DNA from 4 places in the Pseudarthrobacter sp. MDT1-22 genome. Region 2 is predicted to be linked to each of the others. Evidence: predicted binding sites of a transcription regulator. Region 2 holds the regulator's gene; each other region holds the start of a gene.
The links. The regulator HrcA, encoded in region 2, represses chaperone genes, less so after heat shock. The targets are predictions, from matches to a motif close to TTNGCACTCGNNNNNNNCGAGTGCNAA.
Positions count from the first base shown of each region.

Region 1: the regulator HrcA is predicted to act here: its motif matches at 4,270-4,296, upstream of ACX80M_RS01845 (FmdB family zinc ribbon protein).
Region 3: the regulator HrcA is predicted to act here: its motif matches at 5,414-5,440, upstream of ACX80M_RS05710 (Hsp20/alpha crystallin family protein).
Region 4: the regulator HrcA is predicted to act here: its motif matches at 2,311-2,337, upstream of groL (chaperonin GroEL).

Region 1 is NZ_JBTNDK010000001.1:374,349-381,749, forward strand. Features, by position in the region: gene ACX80M_RS01835 (AAA family ATPase) at 1-3,081, shown strand, start outside; gene cpaB (Flp pilus assembly protein CpaB) at 3,101-3,847, opposite strand; gene ACX80M_RS01845 (FmdB family zinc ribbon protein) at 3,946-4,209, opposite strand; gene ACX80M_RS01850 (5-formyltetrahydrofolate cyclo-ligase) at 4,325-4,945, opposite strand; gene galU (UTP--glucose-1-phosphate uridylyltransferase GalU) at 5,053-5,958, shown strand; gene ACX80M_RS01860 (GNAT family N-acetyltransferase) at 5,964-6,581, shown strand; gene ACX80M_RS01865 (hypothetical protein) at 6,730-7,401, shown strand, end outside.
Region 2 is NZ_JBTNDK010000002.1:55,520-62,920, reverse strand. Features, by position in the region: gene ACX80M_RS02175 (PhoH family protein) at 1-387, opposite strand, end outside; gene ACX80M_RS02170 (GerMN domain-containing protein) at 764-1,720, shown strand; gene ACX80M_RS02165 (16S rRNA (uracil(1498)-N(3))-methyltransferase) at 1,742-2,524, opposite strand; gene dnaJ (molecular chaperone DnaJ) at 2,527-3,654, opposite strand; gene hrcA (heat-inducible transcriptional repressor HrcA) at 3,732-4,745, opposite strand; gene ACX80M_RS02150 (DUF3097 domain-containing protein) at 4,893-5,741, shown strand; gene ACX80M_RS02145 (DUF4870 domain-containing protein) at 5,870-6,289, shown strand; gene hemW (radical SAM family heme chaperone HemW) at 6,359-7,401, opposite strand, start outside.
Region 3 is NZ_JBTNDK010000005.1:9,866-17,266, forward strand. Features, by position in the region: gene ACX80M_RS05670 (helix-turn-helix transcriptional regulator) at 1-410, shown strand, start outside; gene ACX80M_RS05675 ((R)-mandelonitrile lyase) at 449-859, opposite strand; gene ACX80M_RS05680 (SDR family NAD(P)-dependent oxidoreductase) at 856-1,530, opposite strand; gene ACX80M_RS05685 (zinc-dependent alcohol dehydrogenase family protein) at 1,555-2,592, opposite strand; gene ACX80M_RS05690 (DNA alkylation repair protein) at 2,711-3,820, opposite strand; gene ACX80M_RS05695 (phosphatase PAP2 family protein) at 3,950-4,729, shown strand; gene ACX80M_RS05700 (MmcQ/YjbR family DNA-binding protein) at 4,735-5,043, shown strand; gene ACX80M_RS05705 (MerR family transcriptional regulator) at 5,065-5,391, opposite strand; gene ACX80M_RS05710 (Hsp20/alpha crystallin family protein) at 5,527-5,952, shown strand; gene ACX80M_RS05715 (J domain-containing protein) at 6,027-6,380, shown strand; gene ACX80M_RS05720 (hypothetical protein) at 6,425-6,802, shown strand; gene ACX80M_RS05725 (AAA family ATPase) at 6,794-7,401, opposite strand, start outside.
Region 4 is NZ_JBTNDK010000016.1:50,089-57,489, reverse strand. Features, by position in the region: partial or broken gene ACX80M_RS13605 (ABC transporter substrate-binding protein) at 1-425, shown strand, start outside; gene groL (chaperonin GroEL) at 503-2,131, opposite strand; gene ACX80M_RS13595 (ABC transporter substrate-binding protein) at 2,424-3,689, opposite strand; gene ACX80M_RS13590 (cold-shock protein) at 3,701-3,907, opposite strand; gene ACX80M_RS13585 (LytR C-terminal domain-containing protein) at 4,066-4,683, opposite strand; gene ACX80M_RS13580 (DUF3263 domain-containing protein) at 4,735-5,064, opposite strand; gene ACX80M_RS13575 (uracil-DNA glycosylase) at 5,198-5,968, shown strand; gene ACX80M_RS13570 (siderophore-interacting protein) at 5,983-6,822, shown strand; gene ACX80M_RS13565 (threonine/serine exporter family protein) at 6,845-7,401, opposite strand, start outside.

The DNA of each region.
Region 1 (7,401 bases), on a different contig from region 2:
TCGGCACAACTGGAATCGCTGGGACTCGAATCCATCCTGTTCCAGCTCTCCGGCACAGCCACACCACAGCAGCTCAAGGCCCAGCTGGTGCGGGCCATCGTACGGAACGAAAAGTCACTCGAACCGCAGCTGGGGAACCTCCACCGGACCCTCACCGAGCACCGGCACGCCCTGATGGACCACGTGGCGTCCCTGCATAACGTGCGCCAGCGCTGGGGCTGCTCGCCGTATCAGGCCATGCAGTCACTGGCCGAGCTGACCTCCATCCACCCCGCCCCCGCCACCACGGTGCGGCTCAAGCGCAGTGTGCTGGACAGCATCCGCGACCGCAACGAGCTCGCCGGCAGGCTTCGCCGCGCTGCCGAGCTTGGCAGCTTCAGCCGCGCCTCCACTACCAGCCCGTGGCACGGCGCCCGGCTGCTCACCCGCAAGGAGACCGAGGAGGCCCAGGAACTCGCCCGGTCAGTGGCCAGGAACCTGCCTGTCCTGCGCGACCGGATGAACAGCGTGGCCGAACATGCCGAAATCCGGCTTGGCACGTCCTTCTCGGAGTGGGGGGAGCAGCTCGAACTCCTCGTGGCTGTCCGCGAAAGCCTCGACAAGTTCACACCGGACATCTTCGACAGGCCGGTCAACGATCTCATCTCCGCCACGGCGTCCTCCGCCTGGCGCCGGGAGCGGAATGTCGACATGGCCTCCATGCAGCGTTCCCGCCTTCGCCGCGTCGCGAAGGAGTACGTCCGTCCGGGCGTCCACATCACCGATCTCCACAGCTCGCTGGTGCTGGTGCAGGACCAGCGTGCCCTCTGGTCCGGCTACGCCACCTCGCAGCGCCATCCGGCCGTCCCCTCGGGCCTTGCCGAAATGAACGTGATGTACCGGTCGCTGGACCGGGAGCTGACCCAGCTGGGTGAAGCCCTCCGGCACACCCAGGCCGGCGGGTCGCTGGCAACGGCCCGCTATGAGGAACTCATGGAGCGGCTGGAGCGGCTCGTGGCCGACACCCACACGCTGAAAACGCTGCCCGAGCGCACGCTGCTTGTGGAAAACATGCGCGAGCACGGCCTGGGGGAGCTCCTCGCCGATCTTGCGGAGCGGGAGGTTCCCGCAGAGTCCGTCGCAGCCGAGCTTGAGCTGGCCTGGTGGCAGTCCGCGCTGGAAGCGATGATCAGCGGCGACGATTACCTGGCCATGTCTGACGGGGACGCACTCCGGCAGCTTGAGGCCGAATACCGGCTCGCGGACAACGCCCATATTGCCAGCGGCGCGGCGCGCCTGCGCTGGGACCTGTCCGACCGGTGGCGGGCCGCGCTTGCGGAACACCCGCGCCAGGCCCAACTCCTCAGGAGCCTGCTTAAGGACGGCCGGGTTACCCTCGCCGCGCTGACGGCCCAGGCCGCCGAGCTGGTCCCCATGCTGGTGCCGGTCTGGTCGGTCAGCCCGTACCTCATGACCGGGCTCCTGCCGGCCGAACATCGCTTCGACGCCGTGGTCATCCTGGACGCCGAAGCGACGTCGCTGCAGGCCGTCCTGCCCGCCATCGCCCGCGCCAGGCAGGTCATTGCTTTCGGTGATGACAAGATTGCCAGCCCCCGGACGTTCACTGTGGGTGTTGAGCGGCTGGCCGCCGGTGAAGCGGCCCACCAGCGCGTCGAAAGCGCGTTCTCGGCGCTGTCTGCCATCCTGCCTGTCTGGCGGTTGAATTTTGTCTACCGCGCGGTTGACGAGGACCTGGTCCTGCAGCTGAGCAAGAACTCTTACGACGGCGCCCTCCGCAGGCTCCCCGAGGGACAGTCCGCCACGGGCTTGGATAGGGCGCTCCTGGTGGAGTACCTTCCCGACGGCACCGGACTGCCCAGTGCCGACCACGAAGGCGTCGAATCCGTGGTGGCCGAGGTCAACCGGGTGGTGCAGCTGGTCTTTGAGCACGCCCGGACACGGCCGCGCACATCGCTGGCAGTGGTCACCGCCAGCCTTCGCCATGCTGCCCGGATCGGTGAGTCCATTCGTCTTCAGCTCCCGAACCACCCGGGCCTGGCCAGCTTCTTCAGCGCAGGATCCGAGTCGTTCCGGGTGGTTGACCTTGAGCGGGCGCAGGGCCTGGTCCGTGACCACGTGATCTTCTCACCCGGTTTTGGCCGCACTCCGCACGGCCGGGCGCTGCACAACTTCGGACCCCTGTCCGCTGAGGGCGGGCGGGAAAAATTCGCTTTGGCGATGACGCGTGCACGGCGTTCACTCCACGTCCTGACGTGTTTCCAGCCCGAAGACCTCGATCACACGCGGCTGTCCTACGGCGCGGTGGACTTCTACGAGCTCCTCAACCGTGAGATTGCGGGAAAGACTGATCTCGGAACTCCGGCCTCGCGTGCCGCCGCCAGTGAGCAGGCGCTTGGGGCCGATCCCCTCGTCGCCGATCTTGGTGACCGGCTGCGTGCCCGCGGCGCCCGCGTCTGGCACCAGTACGACGGCGTGATTGACGTGGTGGCCGCAGCAGACCCGCTCAGCACCATGGGTCAGGACGACGCCGAGATTCCGCGGCCGGTGGCCATCGAATCGGACGGCACGGAGCAATACCGCACCATGAGTGTCCGTGAGCGGAGCCGGCTCCGTCCGCAGCTGCTGGAACGGATGGGCTGGCGGTACATGCCGCTGTGGACCATCGAAGTCTTCACGGACCCGTCCGCCTGCGCGGACCGGATCGCGGGTTACCTGGGCCTTGAGAATGTTCTGCCGCCCGGACGGGGCACGGCCTCGGGCGGGTTCTTTGACGAGGACATGGACCCGCTCGCGCTTGCGAGCGAAGGAAACGAAGGGAACGACGACCAGGCCGGACGCCTGGCCAGTGAGGAGGCGGTTGTTGTGACCCCACGGAACGCCGATCAGGCAGATACACACGGTAACGACCAGGCGGACGACGCACGAAACGGGAACGCGGCTGTGCCGGAGCGCCAGCTGCCTGGGGCCGCGGGCATCCTGCCCAACAAGGCTGCGGAGGATGATCCGAAGCGCTGGGGCGATGGCCCCGACAACGATCACGACGCATGGCTGAACGAAAACAAGCCGCCGCACTGGGGCTGACCTCCAGTCTGCAGCGGCGTCACCCGGCCCCGCCCTCGGGTCCCACCAGGACGAAAAACAGCTTACCCTGTGTGGAGGCCCCCGCCAGCCGGGCAGCCTGCTCCGGGGCTGCTGCCACGACGATCAGCCCGTCGGTTTCGCCGGTGCCCAACCACTGACCCGTCTTGCCGCCTTGTCCTGACGTCCACAGGACGGGAACGGAGGAAGCCAGCACCTCTGAGGGGGATTGCTGGTCGTAGCCGTTCGCCCCGGTCAGCACCACGTTGACCAGTTGCCCGGGCGATACGAGCTGGATGGAGGAAGCATCGGCCATCCTCAAGGGCACGGCAGCGGAGCCCGGTGGCGTTCCGGTCAGGAGACCGGGACCCAGCAGCAGGGAGTCCGTCACCAGTTGGCCCTTCCGCAACGGGGCTGCCAGTTGCTTTCCCGCGGCGTCACCGGTGTCGGACATAGACCCGGCAGTGAGCATCCCCGGCGGGATCTTCGTTGCCGTCAGGTCCGTGGCTGTCAAGGCCGTGCCTGCGGGGAGATCCCGCGCCGCCGCCAACACCGAGACCGTATCGGCGGGCGGGGGAGTGAGCTGATGGACCGTTATCCCGGCAGCAAGGCAGAGCAGGAGCGCTATTGCGAGGCGCCGGTTCCGGCCCAGCAAGGACAACAGCCTGTGGCCACCCGCGCCCCGCGAGCGTGCTGACGGGAGCGGGCGGCGGACCGGGAGTCCCGGCGGGGCGGATCCGCGGCTGGAACGAAAGAGGGTAGCGGGCATGCGAACCACGCTACGTACCGGCAACCACGTCCGACAGGAGCGAAGGTGCCTATGTGGACAACTGTGCCGCCGGCGTCGTACGTCTTTTTAACCGGAGGTCAGCTGGCCGCAGCGGCGGTGGCAGGTGCCGGCGCCGGTGCGGCCGCGGGGGCGGAGGGGGCAGCCGAAACGGTGCTTCCCTTTGCATCCCGGGAGTCGGTCCGGTAGAAACCGGAGCCCTTGAAGACCACGCCCACGCTGTTGAACTTCTTGCGCAAGGCGCCCTGGCACTCCGGGCATGAAGTCAGGGTGCTGTCGGTAAACGACTGGAAAACGTCGAAGGCGTGGCCGCAATCCTTGCAGGCGTAAGCATAAGTGGGCACTGGTGATCCTCCTCGGGGGCAAACGAGAGGTCCTGTACTGCGTTGAGCGGAAACTGTCCATTAGCAGTCGCAGGGCCTGAGTGCCAATTCTATCACCCCGGAAAGTAGCCCTGCCTCAGGCCGGGTCCGGCAGCCGGATCAAACCTGAGGGCGTGAGCGCGGCCGGAACCCTCCGGTCGAAGTCTTCGGCGGGAATGCTTCCGGCCGGAAGCAGCTCGGATTCGAAGACGACGGCCGCAAACGGGATCTCGAGGCCGTCCCCGGCCAGGGCGGCCAGCAGCACGTCATAGTAGCCGCCGCCCTGGCCGATGCGGTTGCCGTCCCTGTCCACGGCCGTGGCGGGGATGAAGAGGGCAGCAACGGACGCCATGATGCCGAGGTCAAGGCGAGGTCCAGCAGGTTCCAGCACCGGTGCATAGCGGCTGCGGACAAACTCGACGCCGGGGGTCCAGTACGTCCAGCTCAGCCTGCGGCCGGGTTCACAGACAGGGAGCAGGATGGTGTGGCCGCGGCGGTGGAGTTCGCTGATCAGGGGCAGCGTGGGCGGCTCTGGGGCCACGCCCAGGTAGGCACAAAAAGTCGACGGCGTCCCACCGGTCAGTTGTTCGGCCCATGCGGCGCCGTGGACGGCCAGGGCGGCACCGGCCGCGTCGCGCTGGGTGGCGTCCGTCGCGGCGCGGCGCGCACGATGGCGTGCGCGGATGTCCGCCTTGGCTTCGCTACTTCCTTGGGACATGCCGCTCCTTCTCTGCCGTTAGGGTGGCCGTTGCAGCGTCTGCGCCGCGCCGGCTCAGGAGCCACCAATAATTACTGAATGGTCAGCCCCTCCATTAGATTAGTCCAGTGACTACCACTCAGCAGACAGTACGCAAGGCCGTTATTCCCGCTGCCGGACTCGGCACCAGGTTCCTGCCGGCCACAAAAGCCATGCCCAAGGAAATGCTCCCGGTGGTGGACAAGCCGGCCATCCAGTACGTGGTTGAAGAGGCTGTCAATGTTGGCCTTAACGACATCCTGATGATCACGGGACGCAACAAGCGTGCCCTGGAGGACCACTTCGACAGGGTTCCTTCGTTGGAGGACACCCTGGAAGCCAAGGGCGACCTGGCGAAGCTTGAGTCCATCCAGGCAGCCAGCAACCTCGGTGACATCCACTACGTCCGCCAGGGTGACCCCAACGGCCTGGGCCACGCAGTACTGCGTGCAAAGCAGCACGTCGGCAACGAACCGTTTGCAGTCCTCCTGGGCGACGACCTGATCGATGCGCGGGACGAACTCCTCAGCACCATGATCGAAGTCCAGTCCAAGACCGGCGGATCGGTGGTGGCCCTCATCGAGGTGGAGCCCTCCCAGATCAGTGCCTACGGATGTGCCGACGTGCAGGAGATCGACGGTGAAGGCTACGTCAGGATCAACAAGCTCGTCGAAAAGCCCAGCGTGGACGAGGCGCCCTCAAACCTGGCCGTCATTGGCCGCTACGTCCTCCACCCCGCAGTTTTTGACGTACTCGAGCACACTGGCCCCGGCCGGGGCGGGGAAATCCAACTGACCGACGCCCTGCAGGAACTGGCAGCCGGCGAAGGTGACGGCTACGGAGTTTACGGCGTGGTCTTCCGCGGCCGCCGCTACGACACCGGTGACAAGCTCAGCTACCTCAAGGCCTGCGTCCAGCTCGCCATTGACAGCGACGACCTTGGCCCCGGTCTGCGGGAGTGGCTGCCGGGCTTCACGGCCGGCCTCGCTAAATAACTGCCGTGCGCCCCGGACCCATCTGGCCCGTGACACTCGAATGCGGCGACCTGATCCTGCGCCCCATCCGGTACCGGGACAAGAAGGAATGGACCCAGGTCCGTGGGCGCAACAGCGAGTGGCTGGCGCCCTGGGAAGCATCCAATCCGGCACCTGGCGGTGCCCTGCCTGACTACCGGCAGATGGTGCGGTCCTTGAAAATCCAGGCCGCCCAGGGGACGGCCTTGCCGTTCCTGATCACTGAGCGCACACCCAGGTTGGCCGCCCCGGTCATCGTTGGCCAGCTGACTGTTTCCTCGATTGTGTGGGGTTCGGCCATGATGGCGACTCTGGGGTACTGGGTTGACCAGGCGCGCGCCGGTCACGGCATCGCACCCACGGCGGTGGCCATGGCCACTGACCATTGTTTCCAAGCAATGGGCCTGCACCGGATGGAGATCAACATCCGGCCCGAGAATGGCCCCAGCCTGCGCGTGGTTGAGAAGCTGGGCTTCCGCGACGAAGGCTACCGTCCACGCTTCCTTCACATCAACGGCGAGTGGGCGGACCACCGGTCCTTCGCGCTGACCGCTGACGAGGTCCCGGAGGGGCTGCTCGCCCCGTGGCTCGCGTCCCGGTCCTGACCCGCCGGACCTGAACCCGGCATGGGTACTTCCAAGGTCATAAATCCAATGAATTGCCACGTTGCCGGCGACACACCGTGGCTAATGCGGGGGCGGCTGCCCTAATGCTCATACGGTTTTGATTGTGGACTTCCCCCTAAGCAGCTCAGTGATCCTTGTGGTTGCCGTTGTGCTCTGGATCGTATGGGTTGCGCCCTATGTTCTGCGGAACCGCCGGCACCAGGCCCAGGCCGCTGGCGACTTCCTGGCGGAAGTACCAGCCATTGAATCATCGGACCCGAGAGCCGGGACGGTACTGAACATCACCGCCCAGCAGGAGAAAGCCATGGAGATCAGGAAGAGCCCCGAGACCGCAACGGAAACGTCCGGCAGTTTTACGACGGGCGGCGCGTTCCGGATCCGCTATGGCAGGACGGGGATCGCCCTCATTGGTGTCCTGGCGTTGCTGACCGCGTTTGTTTCGGGTGTTCTTCTGCCGTTCGGAATCGGAAGCGCCCTGCTGCCGGTCGCCGGCCTTGCCACCACCATTGCAGCCGTCTTCGTGCTGCGTTTCCTGGCTGTGCGTGACCGCAAAGCCAAAGTGAACGCAGCGTTCCGCTCAGCGATGAGTGCCCCCGTGCGGCGTCAGGGATCTATCGCCACGGACACCGCGGCGCGTCCGGCAGCCCGGCCGGAAAGCCGGCTCTTTGACGCAGAGGCCCACCAGCCCAAGCCGAAGCCAAAGCCGCTGACAGCGATGGAACTCCGGGAAGCCGCACTGGCCGTCGCCGTTGCCGCCGGAGATGCCAGCGCCGCCGCCGCTTCGCTGGCGCCGGCCGAC
Region 2 (7,401 bases):
GGAGAGGATGTCATGGGTGAGGACGTCCACAGGGTTCTGCAATGACTGGCTGCGGAGCAACGAGACGAGCTGCTGCAACACCGCGGGGCTGATGACTGTGCCACGGGCCACGAGACCGCGAACTTCATGCAGCAGCCGCATGATGCGGGGAACTTCGTCGGCAGGGCCGCTCATGGACAGTTCGTTTCCACGGACGTGGAAGTTAACGGACGGGAACTGCTCTTCTATGTAACGCAAGGCCTCATCATGGCTGCCGAGCGATTGGACCATCTGATCGGAGTTGTCGAAGAGAACCACCTCCGTCCGAACACCGGGAAGTGAATGGGGGAATTCTCCGGCGGCGCGTTCAGTATTGAGCCGGCGCTTTCCGTTCGCTGATTCAGTCATGGTGCTGGCCCGCAGGCCCGTGGTCTCCTCCAGTTCGAAACTTAAATGCCGCCGACTGCTGCGTGGACGGGGCTGTTGCCGAGCACGCCGGAGCCAGCGGAGTCCTTCCATCTTACGCCAGGCGGCGCCTCCCAGCAGCGCCCGGTGGTCTCCGGCAAGGGCTCCCGTCACCGGCCTACTGCGGGACGGTCGGCGTCATTAGGTATCAACTTCATATCGGGCTCATATCGTTCCCGTTGCAGTTGCGCCGCCCGCCCGTATTCGGTCCTTTTGGCGGGGCTGGCTATGCGATGCTGGAAATCAAGGCCGTCGGGGGGACCGGCTCCCGAGGCCCAGGCCTCACCATTTCACCGCCAGGAAGGACAGGGCCACGAGAATGCCGGAAACAGCTACCCCCCTCACTTCCAAACGCGTCGCGCCGCGTTTTCGTCCGCAACGTTTCCTGGGCCTGCTGCCAGCATTCCTCCTTCTCACCGGTTGTATCGCGGAACCCAGCCCTGAGCCCAACCTGACGGCAAACTCCAGTGCTGCCGCCACCGGCTCCCCCGGAGCACCTTCCACCAGTGCGCCCCTGGAAACTACACAGTCCTCGAATAAGGCACCGGTCTACTGGATTGGCCGAAGCAACAGCAACGTGTTCCTATACCGGGAGTTCCGGGACGTGCCGGAGCAGGAGAATCCAGTGACCCGCGCCCTGCGGGCCATGATGTCCGAGAAGCCGCTGGACCCGGATTTCTTCACGCCTTGGCAGGATCCCGAGAAACTCGCCTCGTCCATCTCCGGCAAGAACGTCATTACCGTCGACGTCTCGGAGGATGCCTTTAACAGCAATCTCGACGCCGACATGGCCGGCCGCGCCATTCAGCAGCTGGTCTTTACCGCTACGGCAGCGGCTGCGAGTTCCGGCCTGATCGATTCCGGCCAGCAGATCCAGGTCAGGATCCTGGTGGATAGCCACACCGACTACGTTGCCTTCGACCACGTCCAGCTTGGCGCCCCCATGTCCCGAGCTGCCGGAATGGTGGCGCCCGTGTGGATCATCGATCCGCAGGAAGGGATGGACCTGGCCGGCGGAAGCGTCAAGATCACCGGCCGCAGCACCGTTCCGGGCGGTAAGCTCCGCTGGCAGATCCTGCGGGCCGAAGCGAACGGGAACAAGACGCCCTACCTCACCGGGGAGACCACTGCAGCTGCGGAAGCGGCCCAGTCCGGAGTGTTTACGCTTGCCCTTAGCCTGTCCGCCGGGAGTTACGAGCTCCGCGTTTCGCAGGTGGATGCGGCCGGCACCAGCCAGGAGCTGAATGTGGATACGCGGAACTTCAACGTCCGGTAGCAGCATGCGCAGCAGGCGGCCTCAGGATACCGGGGCTGTCCAGCGTCCCAGTACATCGCTCGCCAGAACAACCGCTGCCGGTCCGGCCGTGGATGACCTCAGGACGTGGTGTCCCAGGAGCGCCGTCACGGCGCCGGCGTCGCAAAGCCGGGTGACTTCGCGAGGACTGATTCCGCCTTCCGGGCCAACGATGAGCAGAATTTCCAGGGGTCCGGCGCCAGCCTGGTTGCCCTGCCATGCTTCCAGGACAGACCGGAGCGGCCGGACCGCGTCTTCGTGCAGGATTACGGCCAGATCCGCTGCCGCCACGGCCGCCCCAAGGCCTGGCGTTTCGACGGCGGCGCGCACCTCGGGGATCCAGGCGCGGCGTGCCTGCTTGGCGGCGGCAGTGACCACGGACTGCCATTTTGCGTGGGCCTTGGCCGCGCGCTCACCCTTCCAGCGGACAATTGATCGCTCGGACTGCCAGGGAACTACGGCATCGATCCCGAGTTCGGTTGCCGTTTCCACGGCCATTTCATCGCGGTCCCCCTTGGCCAGGGCCTGCACCAGCACCAGCCGGATATCGGGCCGGTCCTCCACCACGAGGGCGGAGCATTCCACGGTGAGCTCCGCGGGCGACGCCGAGACAACAGTTCCTGTCAGCCGCTTTCCGGCGCCGTCGGCAATGTCCACTGCTTCTCCGGGAGATAGCCGTTTTACGGTCACGGCGTGGCGTGCCTCCGGCCCTTGAAGGACAAAACGGGCACCGGGCACCAGCTCGTCCAGCGACCCGGCACCGCTGAAGAAAACGGGATTGCTCACCGTTACAGGTTACCGAACCGGTCCCGCAGCTTGGCAAAGACGCCGCCGCTGGCAGCCAGCTTGCCTTCCGTGAACTGCTCGCCCCGCAGCTTCGCCAGCTGCCGCAGGAGATCCTCCTGCGCGGCATCGAGCTTGGCCGGCGTCTCCACCTGCAGATGGACCATCAGGTCCCCGCGGCCGTAACCGCGCAGGTGCGTCACGCCGAGTCCACGGAGCGTGATGATCTCTCCGGACTGCGTCCCTGCCTTGACGTCGATTTCCTGCAGCCCGTCAAAGGTTTCCAGTGACAGCTCGGTGCCCAGGGCGGCGGCAGTCATCGGGATGTGCAGCGTTGCGTGCAGGTCGTCACCGTCGCGCGCGTAGGTGGCGTCGTTGTTGACCCGGAGTTCCACGTACAGGTCCCCGGACGGTCCGCCGGCCGGGCCTGCTTCGCCCTGCCCGGAGAGCTGGATCCGGGTGCCTGTGGCAACACCGGCCGGCACCTTGATGGTGAGCGACCGCCGGCTGCGGATGCGGCCTTGGCCGCTGCATTCGTTGCAGGGGTCCTTGATGACCGTCCCGAAGCCTTCGCAGCTGCCACACGGGGCCGCCGTCATGACCTGGCCCAGGATGGAGCGAACCGCCCGCTGGACCTGGCCGCTGCCGCCGCAGATATCGCAGCGCACAGGGTGGCTGCCTTCGCGGCAGCATGACCCGTTGCAGGTGGGGCAGGTGACGGCTGTGTCCACTTCGAGTTTCCGGTTGACGCCGAACACGGCATCGCGGAGTTCGATCCGTACACTGATCAGCGCGTCCTGGCCGCGGCGGACCCGGGACGCGGGGCCGGAGGTGCCGCCGGCCCCGAAGAACGTGTCGAAGATGTCCTGGAACGCGAAGCCCTGGCCGGAGTATCCGCCGCCGCCGAACCCGTTGTCGGTGCCGTTCTCATTGCCGGTGGTGTCATAGATCCGGCGCTTCTGCGGGTCCGAAAGTACCTCGTAGGCATGGGTCACGGCCTTGAAGCGGTCCGATGCATCGTCCCCGGGGTTTACGTCCGGGTGAAGAGTGCGGGCCAGCTTGCGGTAGGCCTTCTTGATCTCTTCCCCGGTGGCTTCCGGCGAGACTCCGAGGACGTCGTAGTGGCTGCTCAAAGTTCGTATCTCTTCCTTGTTGTACTGCCGGCAGCCGGGCTGCCGGCACTGCTCTTCGTGCCTGGACCGCGGTGCTGTTACGGACCCAGAATTCTTGAAAGGTAACGGGCTACTGCCCTGACGGCGGCCATGGTGGTGGGATAGTCCATCCGCGTAGGGCCGAGCACACCGATCTTGGCAGTGCTGTCTGGTCCGTAGCCCGTGGCCACCACGGAGGCTTCCGCGAGCCCGTCGTACGGGTTTTCACGCCCGATGCTGACTGCCACGCCCCTCGGATCCTGCGCCATGTCGCTCAGGAGGCGCAGCAGGACAACCTGCTCCTCGAGCGCTTCCAGGACCGGCCCGATACTGAGCGGAAAATCCACATTGGAGCGGGCGAGGTTCGCCGTTCCGGCCATGACCATGCGTTCCTCCCGGCTGCTGTGGGCGAGCGTTTCCAGCCCGTGGGCCAAGGCCTGGGCCGCCGCGCGTTGGCCCGGGCTGACGGACAAAACGACTCCCGGCAGCGAGGGGGTCAGCCGGCTCAGCGAGATGCCCGCGAGTGATCCGAGGAAGTGTGACCGCAGCGCGGCGATGGCGTCGTCGCCGAGGTCCTGGCCGATGTCGATCACGCGCTGCTCGACCTTGCCGGTGGTGGCGATGAGGACCACCAGGACCTGCCGGGGCGCGAGCAGGACGAATTCGATGTGGCGGATGGTGGCGCGGCTCAGATGCGGATACTGCACTACGGCGACCTGGTTGGTCAGCTGCGACAGCATCCTGACGGTCCTGTCAAGGACGTCGTCCAGATCGTCGGCGCCCTCCAGCAGCGACTGGATTGCACGCCGTTCCGCATGGGAAAGCGGCTTTACCGCTGAAATCTGGTCCACAAACAGCCGATAGCCTTTGTCTGTGGGGATCCGTCCGGCGCTGGTGTGCGGGGCCGTGATCAGGCCGTCGTCTTCCAAGGCCGCCATGTCGTTGCGGATGGTGGCACTGGACACGCCGAGGTGGTGGCGTTCCACGAGCGCTTTTGAACCTACTGGCTCGCGGGAGTGCACATAGTCCTCCACGATGGCGCGCAGTACTTCGAGTTTGCGCGGCTCGCTCATATTCCACCTCCATCCGTGGTCACTGCAGGGTTAGCACTCGACATGCCTAAGTGCTAACAGTCTAATATGAGTCACCCCGTTGTTAGCATTGGTACCGCTCCGGGCGAAATTCCGGGCCAGGATCTAGCGGCAAGGCGGAATCAATCCATGCAGTACCAGAACTGGGGTCCGCAGGAGATCACCGCGCCTGTGAGAAGCGAACTCCCCGAGGTCCCCGTGGAACGTGGCATGGTTCTCGAAGACGCCCAGTCAGGCTGGGTGGGAGCGGTGACCCGGGTGGAGAAGTCCGGGGGCATGCATGTCGTGGCCCTCGAAGACCGGCGCGGCAAGTCCCGGTCCTTCCGGCTGGGCTTCGGGTTCCTCCTGGAGGGGCAGCCCATCCGGCTCGTTCCCCCGGCGCCCAGGCAGGCCGCCCCCGTGGCCGCCGGCCGGACGGCGTCCGGCTCGTTCCGCGTGGCCGGCCAGCGCGCCCAGGTGGCCAAAGCCAGCAGAATCTGGGTGGAGGGAAAGCACGACGCCGAACTCGTGGAAAAAGTCTGGGGTGACGATCTCCGCGTAGAGGGCATCGTCGTCGAGCCTTTGCATGGCATTGATGACCTGGCAGGGGCGGTGGCCGCATTCGGTCCCGGTCCAGGGCGGCGGCTGGGGGTCCTGGTGGACCACCTGGTGCCGGACTCGAAGGAGTGGCGCATCGCGGCTGCCGTGATGGCCTCCCCCGGCGCGGTGGGGAATGTCCTGATCGTCGGGCACCCTTACGTTGACGTGTGGCAGGCCATCCGGCCCGCTGTACTGGGCATCGAGCAATGGCCGGTGGTGCCGCGCGGGCAGGACTGGAAGACCGGAATCCTGGCAGCGTTCGGCTGGCCGCACTCCACCAAGGAAGACATCGGGCTTGGCTGGCAAAAGCTGCTGGGCGCTGTCCGCAGCTACGCGGACCTGGAAGCATCACTCCTCGGGAGAGTGGAGGAAGTCATCGACTTCCTGACGGTGCCCTGACACCGGATCCGGCTCCTGGCGGCAGCATTTGGTGGCTGAACCAGTATTCTTGGTACTGCGGAGGCTGCCGTTGCTTCACTCCGGCATTCTCCAACCCAGCACCATTGCACTTTCGAAGGAAGAAAACCGTGGCACAAAACGCACGCGAGCACCGGGACGACCACGGCGGCCAGGGCCGTTCCGAGTACCAGGGCGTTCCGGCTAACGCGCTGCCCCTGACGGCCAGCGAAGACCGCCAGTGGGCCACACTGGCACACTTCGGCGGGATCCTCGGCTGTGTTCCGTCACTGCTGATCTACCTGATTTTCCGTGAGCGCGGGCCGTTTACCGCCCAGGAATCCAAGGAAGCGCTGAACTTCAGCCTGCCGCCCACCATCGCGGCGCTGGTGGCCAATCTCCTGGTGTTCATTCCGGTGGTGGGAAACATCTTCGCCGTCATCGCCACCCTGATCTGGATTGCCCTGACCTGCTTCTCCGTGGCCGCAGGTATCCATGTCAACAAGGGCCAGCCCCACCGTTACCAGTACAACCTGCGCTGGATCAAGTAGTCCCCACCGTCACCCTAAACCTCCTCCAGGGAACCCTGCGGGCGTGGGCCCACCAGCTTGTCCGGCAGGTCAGCCTGGCAGGATCCTTCGGACCACGGCGTCGGCCAGCAGGCGGCCCTTCAGGGTCAATACCAGCGTGCCGTGGAAGGCAGCCGGTGGCTCCACCAGGCCGTCGGCAATGAGCCCGGCCACGGCGTGACGGCCGTGGTCGCCCAGCGTTGACGTTGCCAGCCCCGACACGAGCCGGGCCTCAAGCATCACGCGCTCAACGTCGCGGGTTTCGGCGTCCAGCGTTTCCCGCCCGGCGGCCGGCGACAGGCCCTGAGCGAGCCGTCCGGCGTAGGCCGTGGGGTGCTTGACGTTCCACCACCGCACCCCGCCGACGTGTGAATGTGCACCTGGCCCGATGCCCCACCAGTCGTCCCCGCGCCAGTACGCGAGGTTGTGCCGGCATGCCTGCTCCGGCGTCCGGGACCAGTTGCTGACCTCATACCAGCTAAGGCCAGCAGCGCCGATCAGCTGGTCGGCGAGTTCGTATTTGTCGGCGTGGTCGTCGTCGTCGATTCCCGGGACTTCACCACGGCGGATCTGGGCCGCCAGCTTGGTGCCGTCCTCAACGATCAGCGCGTAGGCACTGATGTGGTCTGGCTCGTAGGACAGGGCCGTCTCCAGGGAGAACCGCCAGTCCTCCAGGGACTCCCCCGGCGTCCCGTAGATCAGGTCCAGGCTCACGGCCAGTCCGGCATCGCGCGCCCACTGCACCACCTGCGGCACGCGGCTGGGCGTGTGCGTGCGGTCCAGGACCTTCAGTACATGGGGAACGGCAGACTGCATGCCAAAGGAAACCCGGGTGAAACCGGCATCGGCCAGGACCTGAAGGGATGCAGGGGTGACCGAGTCCGGGTTTGCTTCGGTAGTCACTTCGGCGCCGGGTTCCAGGCCCCAGTGCCCGACGGCGGCCGTCAGGATCCGCGCTAGGTCTTCCGCCGGGAGCAGCGTGGGGGTGCCGCCGCCGAAGAAGACTGTGCTCAGCGGCCGGTCCGGGAGACCCGAGTTCCGCAGGACCGTGGCGGCAAAGTCGACTTCGGACACGGCCGTGGTGGCGTAGGCGT
Region 3 (7,401 bases), on a different contig from region 2:
CGTACCTTGACCCGGCAGCCCGGGAGTTCTGGCGAGATTACGATCAGATCGCCAACGATGCCGCAGCGATGCTGCGGCTTGAAGCAGGCCGGCATCCGCACGACCCCGAACTCATCCGGCTGGTCGGCGAGCTGTCCACGCAGAGCGAGCTGTTCAGGGACCGGTGGGCTTCCCGGGATGTCGTCTTCCACCGCAGCGGGCTTAAGCGGCTGCACCACCCGGTGGTGGGTGACCTGGATTTGAACTACCAGTCCATGGAGCTGCCCAGCGAGCCGGGCCTGGTGCTGAACGTGTACACCGCGCCCGCCGGTTCCCCGACGGCTGACGCCTTGCAGCTCTTGGCCTCCTGGGCTGCCACGCACGATGACGAGTTCGCCGAACCATCACCAACTGCCAAGCACCCGCAGTAACGCCGCGCTGCGGCCCTAGTGCGGGTGCCTGTCGTCTTCTACTTCGTCGAGGGGTATTCGTCGGCCGTGAGCTTGGCGCCCCAGACCGTTTCGGCCTCGTCGCTGTCCACTGGTGCTTCCCACAGGGCGAGGTGGCACATGAAGTTGCCTTCCGTCGCACCGTGCCAGTGCCACTCACCCGCGGGCGTGTAGACCGTATCGCCGGGCTGCAGCTCGATCAGCTCTTCCCCACGCGATTGCACATACCCGATGCCTTCCGTGACGTGCAGGGTCTGCCCGACGGCGTGCTTGTGCCAGGCGGTGTGCGCGCCAGGAGTGAAGCGAACCAGATTCAGCCGGGCACGGGACGGTTGCTGGCCGGAGTAGTACGCGTTGAAGTAGACGTCGCCGGTAAACCAGTCATCGGGTCCCTTGACGGTGGGCGTTTTCGGTTGCTTCTGCGTGCTCATGGTTGTTCTCCTCCGATGTCCGTGCTGAGGCTGACGTCCCGCCATTGGTCCAGTTCCGTGCGCTGTGCCTGGGCGACGGCGCCGAATAAGTCAAAAGCGTCGCTGCCGAGCACCAGCAGGGACTGCGGGTTCGGGCTCGCGGCGACCGCCAGGATGGCTTCCGCCGCCTTGGCGGGGTCGCCCGGCTGGGTGCCGTGGACCGTGTCGTTCTCCTTGCGCCGCTTCCCGGCCGTCTCCGCGTAGTCCTTGATCGGCGTGGCCGACTGGGTCAGCGAGCGGCCCGCGAAGTCGGTGCGGAACGCGCCGGGCTCGATGACGGTGACGTTGATTCCGAGTGGCTTCAGTTCCTTGTGGAGGGAGCCGGACAGGCCCTCCAGGGCTGCCTTGCTGGCGGAGTAGTATCCGGATCCGGCCGGTGAGATGCGCGCCCCGATGGAGGAGATGTTCAGGATGGACCCGGCCCTGTTGGCGCGCATGCCGGGGAGTACTGCTTTGATCATGCTGACGGCGCCGAAAAAGTTGGTGTCGAACAATTGCCGGATCTCGGCGTCGTCGGCCTCTTCAACCGCGGCACGGTAACCGTAGCCGGCGTTGTGGCCGTTCGCAAGCACGGTTTGGGCGAGCGCGCGGCCGAGTCCGGTCGAGCAGCCTGTGATGAGCCAGGTAGCCATGGTTGTTTCCTTTCGAGGGTGGCGCTACGGACAAACCAGGACCTTCAGGGCCTCGCGGGAATCCATGGCGCGGTAGCCGTCGGGGACCTCGTTCAGGTTGATGGTCCGGTCGAACACCTTGCCCGGGTTGACGGTGCCGTCAAGGACGCCGGGCAGGAGCGTCTCGATGTAGGCGCGGACCGGGGCAGGGCCGCCGGTGAGCGTGATGTTCGGGCCGAACATCGAGCCGAAGCCGATCGGAGCGTCCTCGTACTGGGGCACGCCCACCCGGCTGATGACGCCGCCAGGGCGGATGACGCCGAGGGCCTGGTCGTACGCCGGGCGGTGCCCCACGCACTCAAGTACGGTGTGCGTTCCGTCGCCGCCGCTGAGCTCGCGCACCTTCTCGATGCCGGCCTCACCGCGTTCGGCGACGACGTCGGTGGCGCCGTATTCGATGCCCAGGTCGGTGCGGGCCTTGTGCCGGCCCATCAGGATGATCTGCTCGGCACCGAGCTGCTTGGCGGACAGCACCGCCATCAGCCCGACGGCGCCGTCACCGATGACCGTGACAGTGGTCCGGGCGTTGACGCCTGCCTTGATGGCGGCGTGGTAGCCGGTGCCGTAGACGTCGGAGAGGGTCAGCAGCGACGGCAGCAGCTCGCTGTCCTCACCCACAGGGGCATTGACCAGGGTGCCGTCGGCGAACGGGACACGGATGGCCTCGGCCTGGGCGCCGCCGATTCCGTTCGAGGCCCAGAACCCGCCGTGGCGGCAGGAGGTCTGCAGGCCTTCACGGCAGAAGACGCAGGTACCGTCGGACCAGGCGAACGGGGCGATGACGAAGTCCCCCTTCTTCAGGGTGGACACGTCCTTGCCTGTTTCCTCCACGACGCCGATGAACTCGTGGCCCATGGGGCTGCCCTGCCTGGACGAGGGCATGCCGTGGTAGGGGTGCAGGTCGGAGCCGCAGATACAGGAATTGACGATCCGCACGATCGCGTCGGTCGAATTCTGGATGACGGGATCGGGCACGTTCTCCACGCGCACGTCGCCGGCGCCATACATGATGGTTGCTCGCATTTTCGTTTCCTCATCACTTCGTCAGGGGCAGGAGCCCGGGTGTTCCTCCACTAGCCAACCGCACATTCCGCATGTGTGGGAGTGGCTGTTGATACAGGTACCGGCAGTGCCTCCCCCCTCAGAGGTGCAGCTCAAACTCCGTGTGCCCGTGCCGGATCCCGTTGATTTGCAGCTCAAGGGCGTGGACCCCCGGGTGGTGCACCCGGGTGGTCATCTGACGGAAGGCATGACGCTTCGAGAGGGTACGGGTCTCACCCGCGGCGAGGGTGAGCGCCGCGATCTTGAAGACCTTGGCCGATTGCGTGCCGTTGGCTTTGACGTAATGGACCACGTAGTCAACCGCCAGCCGGGCATCGCCGTTTCCGGTGTTGGCGATCTCGAAGTCGAAAGCAAGTTCACCCGGCAGGGCCACGTAGTTCCGGTCCAGCCGCGGCCCCGTGACAGCGAGCGACGCCGGCACGAACCCCTGCAGGGCCAGCGCTCCCGGGTGCGCATTCTTGATCAGGGTCCGCAGGCCGTGCCTGACCACCCATGCGGTGTTGGCGTCCGGCGCGGACAGCCAGCGCGCCGCCGTCGCCACCACTACCTTTGGTGCGTGCCGCGCCAGGTCGTTGAGGTGGTTGGCTACCGAGCGCCGCACGTACTCCGAAGGATCCCGGTACAGGGCGTCCAGAACCGGGAGGGACGCCTCCGGGTGAAGCACGACGGCGGGTACCCGCACCGCCCAGGGGAGGTACGGCCGCGTCCCCTCGCTGGCCAGCCGCCGGACATGCTCGTCCGGATGCCCGGTCCAGCCCTGGATGATCTCGAGGGAACGCTCCAGGTCCGCGGCCAGCAGCCGGCGAATGGCGAACTCGCCCGTGAGCCTCGGGGTCAGTTCGGCCAGAAGGGCCAGGCAGTCGTCAAAGTAGGGTGAAGTGCCTGATTCGAGGGCAAGCGTGACGGCCGTTTCGGATACCGGCCAGAGGATCCAGCCCGTGAAACCGGCGCCGGAAAGGGCGCTCCGGAAGATGCGTGCCGCCGTCGGGTATCCCGGATCCGGAAGCTGCCGCACATCCGCCAGCAACGCACTGCTCACCGCATCCGTCCGGCTGCGCAGGCTCAACTCGTCCAAGTGTGCGGCGGCAGCAGCCACTTGCGGCCAGCCCGATCCCGGAGCGGCCGCAGCCAGGATCCCGGCCAGTGTTTCCACGCCCTGCCGGTTGATCAGCTCATTCATCGCGCCCATTGAGACAGGCTACCCCCGCGGGCTGACATGCCCGCCGCAGGGCCAACGACGGGCAGAGCAGGCCAACGCCGGGCAGAAGGGATAATCTTCACCTTAGGCACTCCTTAACGGCGCACGGACGGACACACAGTGGCAGAGCAGGCAGGCAAGAACAGTCTTTGGCGGACCTTCCATGACAAGTTCGTGGTGGAGGAACGCTTCATGGAACCGGCCGCGCGGAAGGCTTTGTACCGGACGGCGGTGGTGCTCATCAGCGTGGGGGCCCTGCTGTTCGTCGCGACGCTGGTGGGCGTCCTGCAGAGCGGTACCGGCCCCTGGGGTCCCGACGAATCCATCCGCGACTGGCTGCTCTCGCTCCGGTCCGAGACCCTCACTGCCGTGATGATCTTCCTCGCGGTGGTCTTCGGCCCGGTCGCCCTGCCCATCATCGTGCTGGTGGTGACGGTGGTCTGGGGGTTCGCGGCCAAGCACGCCTGGCGGCCCATTATGCTCGCCGCCGCCATGCTCACCGGCGTCGTGATATCGCAGATCATCCTGGCGATCGTCCAGCGCTCGCGGCCCCCTGTGGAACTGATGCTGTTCGGCGCCGACCACACCTTCTCGTTCCCGTCCGGCCACGTCCTGGGTGCCTGCGACTTCCTGCTAGTGACCGCCTTCCTGGTCTTCTCGCGACGGGAAAACCCGACGTCGGCCGTCTTCGGCTTCGTTGGTGCGGGCATCGGCATAGTTCTCGCCGCGGTGAGCCGCCTGTACCTTGGCTACCACTGGCTCAGCGACGCGCTGGCCTCGATGACGCTCTCGCTTCTGATCCTCGGTGCCGTCATCGCCCTGGATACGTGGCGGACCGCCAGGATCCCCGGCGAACGGATCACGGGCGAACTCTCCAAAGCGGACGCGCCGGGCGACTAGCCGCGATGGCAGCCGAGGACGACGTGCGGAGGATGTGCCTGGCGCTGCCCGGTGTCACCGAACGCAGCAGCTGGGACCGGCCCGCCTGGTTCGCGAAGACGCTGATGGCACGCATGTGGGAGGACGGCGTGCTGACGGTGAAGACCACCGAGCGGGAGGCGCTGGCCGGCATGGAGCCTGCTACATATTTCTGGACCCCGCACCATGAGCGGTCGCCACAGCTGGTGCTGGTCCGGCTGGACCAAATCGGCGCCGAGGAACTCGGAGAACTGCTCGAGGAGTCCTACCGGCTGGCGGGCGGCCGCGGATCCTGACTGGCCAGGGGACCCTGGCCGCTACGTGTCCGGGCGTGACCTGGCCCGTCTGAGGGCGCGGCGCAGTTCGGCATTCGCTGCCTCGAGCTCCAGGACTTTGGCTATGCCGGCAAGATTGAGCCCCTGGTCCAGGAGTTCCCCGATGTGCAGGAGCAGGCCGATGTCGGCGTTGCTGTATTGACGCGTGCCGCCGGCCGTACGCTCCGGGAGGATCAGCCCTTTCGTCTCGTAGAGCCTGATGTTCTGCTGCCCGGTCCCTGCCAGCTTTGCTGCTACAGAGATGGCATACAGTGCCTGACCGGCCCGAGGACCCGGTTTCTGTTCTGGCGTTCTACTGACCGCGTCCACCCCAAAATACCTTCCCCGTGATGTTGCATCAGTCTCGCACGAGTGCTATAAAAAATCTATATCCACCAATACAGATAACCGATGGTGGGTAGATGAACTGGATTCAACTTCTAGGAACTGAAGGAGTGGGAAATGATGTTGATGCGTACGGACCCGTTCCGTGAGCTGGACCGGCTCGCCCAGCAGGTCTTCGGAACCGCCGCCCGGCCGGCGGCAATGCCCATGGACGCCTGGCAGGAAGACGGCGAGTTCGTGGTGGCGTTCGACCTCCCGGGCGTCAAGGTGGATTCCGTGGACCTGAACGTGGAGCGCAACGTACTGACCGTCCGCGCGGAGCGCCAGGACCCCACCCAGCCCAATGTTGAGCTGGTGGCCTCAGAGCGACCGCGCGGTGTCTTCAGTCGTCAGCTCATCCTGGGCGACACGCTCAATGCGGACACCATCAAGGCCAGCTACGACCAGGGCGTGCTGACCCTGCGGATCCCGGTGTTGGAGCAGGCCAAGCCGCGCAGGATCGAGATCGAAACCAAACAGGGTTCCCTGCACGAGATCGGTAAGTAGGTCCGGGCCCAGGGGCGCCGGCTACGTCCGGCGCCCCTGGGCCTTCCCGGTCAGAATTCCCGACAAGGACCGCCATGACCAGCCAGCCGGACTACTACGATGAGCTGCGCGTGAAGCCTGCTGCCAGCCAGCAGGAGATCTCCCGTGCCTACCGGGTGCTGATGCGCACCCATCATCCGGATCTCGACGGCGGCGCAACGGTTGACCGCGACGTGCAGGATGGAGAGCTGCTGCGGATCATGCAGGCGTTCGCTGTCCTCCGTGACGCGGCGCGGCGCGCAACCTACGACAGGAGCCGCAACGGACCAAGCGCGCCGGGTGGCACCCCGACAGTCATCCCCGTCCGGAAGGTCAGCAACCGGTACGTCCCGGCCGGCAACACCATCAGGATCACCACGGTGCGCTGGGAAAGCGGACCGTGGAAGTAAACCCGTAAGACGACAGCCATCACCGCGAGGAGGCGGACAAAACAATGAGCGACTGGCGCCGCTACGACTCCCACCTGATTCCTGCCTTCCACGAACGCTTCGAACAGCGCTGGGGCGAGGGTACTGCACCGTTCCTGGACCCCGAAGCCCACGAAGAGCCGCTTCCCCGCGCACAGTGGATCAATCCTGCCACTGGCGCGGCCTTGGCAGTGGTCCCCGTATGGACCGCCGAAGACGAGCAGCAGCGGTCCTTCGGGGTGTTCTATCTTCCGCCCGCCGGCGACGTCTGGGTGCTGCGGCCCGGTTACACCGGTTATCTCGAGCCGGCAGACGGCGACGCGGAGCAACTCGTCACACTCCGGAACGATGCCTTCCGGAAGGCCGTGGCGCACGCCAAGGAGTTCCTCTTCGGCTCACAATGAGCCGGCCGCGTCCGTGCCGCTGCCCAGCAGGCTGCGGGTGAGGGTTTCGGCGTCGGCCATCAGGTCGTCCACGGCGGCCGCCAGGTGCGAATCGGACACCGGGGTGTTATCCAGCGCCGCAGCCACCACCGCCCGCCGGACCGGTTCCCGCGCGAAGGAGGCGGTGGTTCCCGCCGTCCGTTCCGCGGCGGCATCCAGTGCCGCCGGGCTGAACGCCACCAGGCGGCCGTAGAGTTCCAGCAGCCGGACTCGCTCGGCATGGGCCGGCAGCGGGATCTCCACCGCGAGGTCCACCCGGCCCGGGCGCTGCGCCAGCGCCCGCTCCAGCATGTCGGGCCGGTTGGTGGTGAGGACAAACGCGACGTCGGCGTCGTTGTCCAGGCCGTCCATGGCGTCCAGCACCTCAAAAAGCAGCGGCTGCGGCCCGTGCCCGAAACTCCGGTCCTCGGCAATAAGATCGCAATCCTCCAGCACGACGATCGAGGGCTGCAGCGCCCGGGCCATGCGGGCCGCCTCGGAGATCCTGGCGAGCGATCCGCCCGAGAGGAGGATCGCCGTCGAGCCTTCACTCTGGCTCAGCAGGTGGCGCACGGTGTGCG
Region 4 (7,401 bases), on a different contig from region 2:
GCCACCGAGGACTCCGGCGCAGGCCTTGAGGAGAGCCTGTTCGGCACGAACCGGGTGGGCAAGGCCTGGTGGTGGACCAACCAGCTGGGATCACTGGAAACCACCACGGGCAGCAGCATCAAGATGCTCCGCGCCCCGCAGGCGCCATCCTTATGACAGACCGCGGAGTCCCCAGCAACTCTGAGATCGTCGAGGGCATCACCCCGGCCCTCAAGCCGGCAGGCACCACTGTGGTGGCCTTCCTGAAGGTCATTGCGCCGGACATCGCCGGCGCGCCTCCCGTCCCGCCGGTGGGTGCCGGCAGCGTCCAGAACGTCATCAAGCGGTTCACCGACGAAGTCCTGTACGACCGGATGACTCCGCAGGCGGCCGCCGACGCGTTCAAGAAGGAAGTCGAAGGGATGCTGGCCACGGCCCGCAAGTAGCGCCAAACAAATGCGGCCCCCTCCAGTGGAGGGGGCCGCATTATGGTTTGCGCGGAACGTAGTCCGGGCGCTGGGGACTAGAAGCCGCCCATGCCGCCCATGTCGTCGCCGCCACCCATGGCCGGAGCGTTCTTCTCCGGCTTGTCGGCCACTACGGCCTCGGTGGTGAGGAACAGACCGGCAATGGAAGCCGCGTTCTGCAGGGCAGAGCGGGTTACCTTGACCGGGTCGTTGATGCCGGCAGCCAGCAGGTCGACGTATTCGCCGGTTGCTGCGTTCAGGCCGTGGCCTGCAGGCAGGCCGCGGACCTTGTCGACAACAACGCCAGGCTCGAGGCCAGCGTTGAAGGCGATCTGCTTCAGCGGGGCGTCGATGGCAACGCGGACGATGTTCGCACCGGTTGCTTCGTCACCTGTCAGGTTCAGGTTCGCGAACGCCTTGGCGCCGGCCTGGATCAGTGCAACGCCGCCACCGGCGACGATGCCTTCTTCAACAGCAGCCTTCGCGTTGCGGACAGCGTCCTCAATGCGGTGCTTGCGTTCCTTGAGCTCAACTTCGGTTGCGGCACCGGCCTTGATGACTGCAACGCCGCCGGCCAGCTTGGCCAGGCGTTCCTGCAGCTTCTCGCGGTCGTAGTCCGAATCGGAGTTTTCGATCTCGGCACGGATCTGGGAAACGCGGCCAGCGATCTGGTCGGCGTCGCCGGCACCTTCAACGATGGTGGTCTCGTCCTTGGTGACAACAACCTTGCGGGCGCGTCCCAGGAGTTCCAGTCCGGCGGTCTCCAGCTTGAGTCCGACTTCCTCGGCGATGACCTGGCCACCGGTGAGTACAGCGATGTCGGCCAGCTGGGCCTTGCGGCGGTCGCCGAAGCCCGGAGCCTTGACGGCAACGGACTTGAAGGTGCCACGGATCTTGTTGACGATCAGGGTGGCCAGGGCCTCGCCCTCGATGTCCTCGGCAATGATCAGCAGCGGCTTGTTGGACTGCATGACCTTTTCCAGGACAGCAACCAGTTCCTTGACGTTGGAGATCTTGGAGTTGACGATCAGGATGTACGGGTCCTCAAGGACCGTTTCCTGGCGCTCAGTATCAGTAACGAAGTAAGCGGAGATGTAACCCTTGTCGAAGCGCATGCCTTCGGTGAGCTCGAGCTCCAGGCCGAAGGTGTTGGACTCCTCGACGGTGATGACGCCTTCTTTGCCCACCTTGTCCAGGGCTTCAGCGATCAGGGCGCCGATTTCGTCGTCACCGGCGGAGATGGAGGCAGTAGCCGCAATCTCTTCCTTGGTTTCGATTTCCTTGGCCGAGGCCAGCAGTTCAACCGTGACGGCCGCGACAGCCTTCTCGATACCGCGCTTGAGGGACAGCGGGTCAGCGCCGGCCGCGACGTTGCGCAGGCCTTCCTTGACCAGGGCCTGCGCCAGCACGGTAGCCGTGGTGGTGCCGTCGCCAGCGACGTCGTCCGTCTTCTTGGCAACTTCCTTGACCAGCTCAGCGCCGATCTTTTCGTAAGGGTCGTCCAGTTCGATCTCCTTGGCGATGGAAACACCATCGTTGGTGATCGTGGGGGCGCCCCACTTCTTTTCGAGGACGACGTTGCGTCCACGCGGGCCGAGGGTGACCTTGACGGCGTCGGCGAGGATGTTCAGGCCCCGCTCAAGACCGCGGCGTGCCTCTTCATCAAATGCAATGATCTTGGCCATAACGGCAGTAGTCCTTTCGGGACAGTCGTTAAGAATGAACCTCACTGCAGTGCCCGCGACGGACGATCCTTCACCGGCGGCCTCTGTATGCCGCGGCTGGGGATCTCACTCCAGCTAGGTATTTCTCTCGCTCCACGACCCGCCGCCAAGCTCCGCTGCCGGAAAAACCGGACGTTGCTTTAGCAGTCGGTACGTAAGAGTGCTAACTCAATAATTAGCACTCCCTAGGTGAGAGTGCAAGCGAAAGACCCCGCAAATCGCCCTGTCAGGGCGACCCGTTCGCCATTGGCGATCAGCCTGCGGCCCGGCCCGCAGCCTCACGGCCGCTGAGCACTGCCTTGTTGTCCGCGCCGTACGTGAACACCATGTAATTGGCAGTGGTGATGTCACCGTTGGAATCGAAGGCAACCGGCCCCGATTCGCCGTCGTAATTAATGCCTGCCCCGGTCTTCAGGACAGCGAGGCACTCGGTGTAGGACAGGCACGGCTTGGTGGCCGGGCCAGAGGCCTTCGCGGCGGGCTGCCCGCCAACTGTCCCGCCGGACACGGCGATCAGGTTGGCGGCGATGGAGCGGCCGGCATCGTCGTCAGCCTTCGCTGCCGCCAGGGCCGCGAGGTTCACGGCGTCGTAGGTCTCGGCGGCGAACGAAAGGTCTTTCAATGCAGGGTTGACCGAAACAAGCCGTGCTTGGAAGTCCGCGGACGGCAGCAGGCCTGGCACCACTGCACGGGCGCCGTCGAGGGCCTTGGATCCCACCCCCGAACCGTATTGGGCGAAGGCGCCGTCGCTCAGGATGATGCTCTTGCCCGAGATCCCAGCGTTATTGAGCTCGGCGATGGCGCCCTGGGCATCGCCCCTGGCGATGAGCACCACGGCGTCAGGCGTGGCAGCCTTGGCAGCAGCTGCCGCGTTCCCGGCGTCGCCGGGCTTGAAGGCGGTGGTGGAGACAGTCTCCAGGCCGGCGTTCTTGGCGGCGCCGGTCACCGCGACCGAAACGTCCTTTCCGTAGCTAGAGTCCTGGTAGACCACGGCAAGGCCCTTGGCGCCGCCGTCCTTGGCCAGTTTCACCAGCACCGAGGCCTGTGCAACGTCCGCGGCCGCCGTCCTGAAGTAGTAGCCGCCGCTCTTGAAGCGGGACAGGCCGGCAGCGGAGTTGGCCGGCGAGACGAGCGGGACCCGCGCAGCCGAGAGGACGTCGATGGCGGCAGCGGCGTGACTCGAATCCGTGGGACCGATCACTGCATCAACCTTGGCTGAGGCCAGATTCCTGGCCTGGGCATCGGCGCCTTCACCGGCGCCTACCACCAGGTCAACAAGCCTGCCCTTGTGACCGCCGGCCGCATTGATTTCCTTGATGGCCAGTTGGGCCGCAGCGAGCTGCGAGTCGTTGAGGAAGGCCTGCCCCCCTGCGCTGTCCTGGATCAGCCCGATCCGCAGCGTGCCGTCACCGGACGCTTCAGCGGATTCAACGCGGGCGTTGCCGCCTGCCCCGGCACAGCCGGCCAGGGCCAGCAGGACGGCCGCCCCTGTGGCTGTGCGGACGATTGTTGAACGCAAGCTGCGGGAGATCACTGCGTGGGCCGGACGTTTTCTGCCTGCGGGCCCTTCTCGCCTTCACCGACTTCAAGCTCCACGCGCTGGCCCTCATCCAGGGCCCGGTAACCTTCGCCCTCAATGGCCGACCAGTGCACAAAGACATCGTCCCCGGAGCCGTCCACCGTAATAAAGCCGTAGCCCTTTTCGGCGTTGAACCACTTAACCGTTCCCAATGCCATGATGTCCACTCTTTTCCGTCGTGCCGTCGGTCCCTGTCGGAAGTGTGCCGCTTGTTACGGACCGAAGCCTGAAATCACTCTAGCGACAAGCCATCCGGCGGGCCGAACCACACGGCCGCTCCGGGGCCCAAAAGTTACTCAGGCGTGACCGCGAGACGCTACTGGTAGCCCGGCCCCAGGACAACAACCAACGGCACCTGGAAGTCCTGGCTCTCCACCAGGGTAGGGATGTTCAGGAGTTCGGAGACTGCTTCGGCGTTGGCTTTCTGCGCCGGGCCCGAGTAGAAGATCGCGGATGTTTGCTGCGGAGCGCCGCCCCAGTTCCCCACCTGGCCCAGCGTCCAGCCATCGGCCTGGACCATAGAGCTGATGCGTCCGGCGAGCCCGGCCTTACCGGAGGCGTTGTAGATGGCCACGCCCTGGGTCTTGTCCAGCACAACCGCGGAGGGAATGTTACTGGGCGAAGCGCTGGGCTCGGCGTCAGGGCTATTAGAGGGCTCCGGGTCCGTGGAGGCTTCAGCGGTGGCCGACGGTGCCGCGCTTGCCTCGGGGGCCGCGGTTGATTCCAGGCTGGTGGAGGCTTCACTGCCGGCCTGGGTGAACCCGAGCTTGGGAAGGATCAGGAAGGACACCACTCCAATGGCCAATGCCACAATCCCCACCGCGAGGATGGGCCACAGCTTGCGGCGGGCAGGCGCCGAGGCCGCACGGTGGACGCCTTGCCGCGAGGCGGACTCCGGAACCTTGTCGAATTCATCCCGAGCGTATTTGGTCATGGTGGGGAGACGTCCTTGTTGATTGCTGCTGATTGCTCAGCACGAGCGTGGTCAGGCGTCGGAACCCAGGCGTCGTGCAGTGCGTGCCCGGTGACGCGACGTACGTAGTCTACGCAATCTCTTGACCAACATGGGGTCGTGGGCCAGTGCAGCCTCGGTGTCGATGAGGGCGTTGAGCAGCTGGTAGTAGTGCGTTGCGGACAGATCGAACAGCTCCCTGATGGCCTGTTCCTTGGCCCCGGCGTACTTCCACCACTGCCGCTCGAGTGCCAGCATTTGCTGGTCGCGCTCACTCAACGGGGAGTCACGGAGGGTAAAGTCAGCCAGCAAAGAACCGCGCTCCTCCGGCTCCGGCATATATTCCCGAGCAGGTTCCGCCACGGCACACCCCTTCGCTGGTCTCGCTGAATCACCGGTCAAGTTACTAAATCTCCTCCCCATGCTACGGCGTGAATAACACGGTTGTCATTTGCGCCCCGACCGCAGCATCAGGCAACCCTGCGAGAATGGGAGCGTGTTTGAATCTGACGCGCTGTTCGAACTGACGGCGGACCCGGCGGAGGCCGTTGGCTTTGCCGAGATGGCCGCCTTGCCGCTCAGTGAGCTGATGGCTGCCGACTGGGCGGAGGCGCTGGGCCCCGTAGAGAGTGAGCTGCGCGGCGTCCTGGGCTTCCTGGCTGCCGAAGTTGCCGCGGGCCACCGCGTGCTGCCGGCGCCGTCGAACGTTCTGCGCGCCTTCCGGCAGCCGCTGGCTGGCGTGAAGGTCCTGGTAGTGGGCCAAGACCCCTACCCCACGCCGGGCCACGCGATCGGCCTGTCCTTTGCCGTTGACGGGCGGACCCGCCCCATCCCGCGGAGCCTCGCGAATATCTACCGTGAGCTGGAGTCTGACCTCGGCCTTCCGGCGCGCGTCCACGGCGACCTGTCCGCCTGGGCAAGCCAAGGGGTCCTGCTGCTTAACCGGGTCATGAGCGTCCGCGCCGGGGCAGCCGGCTCCCACCGGGGCAAAGGCTGGGAGGCCATCACGACGGCGGCAGTCACCGCGGTGGCCAGCCGGCGCACTTCCGACGGCGGGCCGTCGCCGCTGGTGGCGGTGCTGTGGGGCAAGGACGCGGAGAGCGTCCGGCCCCTCCTGCCCGGCGCGGCGGTCGTGTCCAGCGCCCACCCCAGCCCGCTGTCGGCGTCGCGCGGATTCTTCGGCTCCCGGCCCTTCAGCACCATCAACCAACTGCTGCAGGACCAGGGATGCCCTGGCGTAACCTGGGAACTCCCTCCGGTCCCTTAGCTTAGGCTTGCCTTATGAGCACTCTTCCGGCCGCCACCAACGCCACGAAAAAAACACGTCCGCAGATCGATCTCACGGTCATCCGACGGGAAGAACTCTCGCCATACGTGGTCAGGATCGTGGCCGGCGGCGAAGGTTTTGCCGCCTACGTGAACAACACCTTCGTGGACCGCTACATCAAAATCGTCTTCCCGCAGCCCGGCGTTGACTATGCCCAGCCCCTGGACCTGTGGACCATCCGCGAAACCATGCCCCGCGAGCAGTGGCCCTTCACCCGCACCTACACGGTCCGCTGGGTGGACACCGAGGCCCAGGAACTCGCCATCGACTTTGTGATCCACGGCGACGAAGGGCTGGCCGGCCCTTGGGCGGCTGCCGCCAAGCCCGGGGACACCTTCACCTTCACCGGCCCGGGCGGCGCCTACAACCCGGCGCCTGACGCTGACTGGTACCTCTTTGCCGGCGATGAAGCCGCACTTCCTGCGATCGCCGCCGCCATCGAATCGCTGCCGGCGGAAGCGACCGGCCTGGCGTATATCGAGGTGGACAGCGACGCCGACATCCAGCCCCTCGCGTCCCCGGCGGGCGTTAAGGTGACCTGGCTGCGCCGCCACGGCGCGCCGGCAGGCGCCGGGGACCTCCTCGTCTCAGCGGTGGCCGACGCCGAATGGCCCACTGGCCGCGTTGACGTTTTTGCCCATGGCGAGCGCGGCTACATGAAGAGCCTGCGGGACGTGTTTTTCGTCCAGCGCGGCCTGGAACGGAGCCAGGTTTCGCTGTCCGGCTACTGGGCCCAGGGCCGGGTGGAGGACGACTTCCAGGCGGAGAAGAAACTGCCCGTGGGGAAGATCTAAGCAGGGAAGATCTGAGCTGTACCTAGCGGCGCCGGGCGCGTCGCCGTTCGTTGCTGGCCAGGCTGCCCGTCAACGGCCGGGCCAGGGTGTCGCCGAGGACAATGCCGGCCGCTGTGCCCAGGACGATCGCGCCGGCGTTGAGCATGCCGCCAGCGCCGAGGAGGATTTCGGATTCCTCGATGGTCAGCACATACATCGAGCGGAAAATGGTCAGCCCGGGCAGCAGGATCAGGGCCGCCGGGACGGCCACCACCAGCTGCGGTGCGCCCATCTTCAACGCCACCACCCGCGCCAGCAGGCCAATCACAACGGCGGCGAGCGCCGGGGAGAACCGGTCACCGACGCCGAGGGACGCGGCACCCAGCAGCACAAGGTAGCCCACGACGCCCACGCCCGCGGTAGGCAGCAGCAGCTCCCAGGAGGTCTGCTCCGTCACGCCGATGGCCATCACGGCGACGGCAATAAAGATCACCAGGACCCAGAGGTCGTAGGCTGGCGGGAATGTCTGGGTAACGCTAATGGGCTGCATTCCGGTCATCGCGCCCACCACAAAGGCCACCGCGATCCCGGCCACAATCG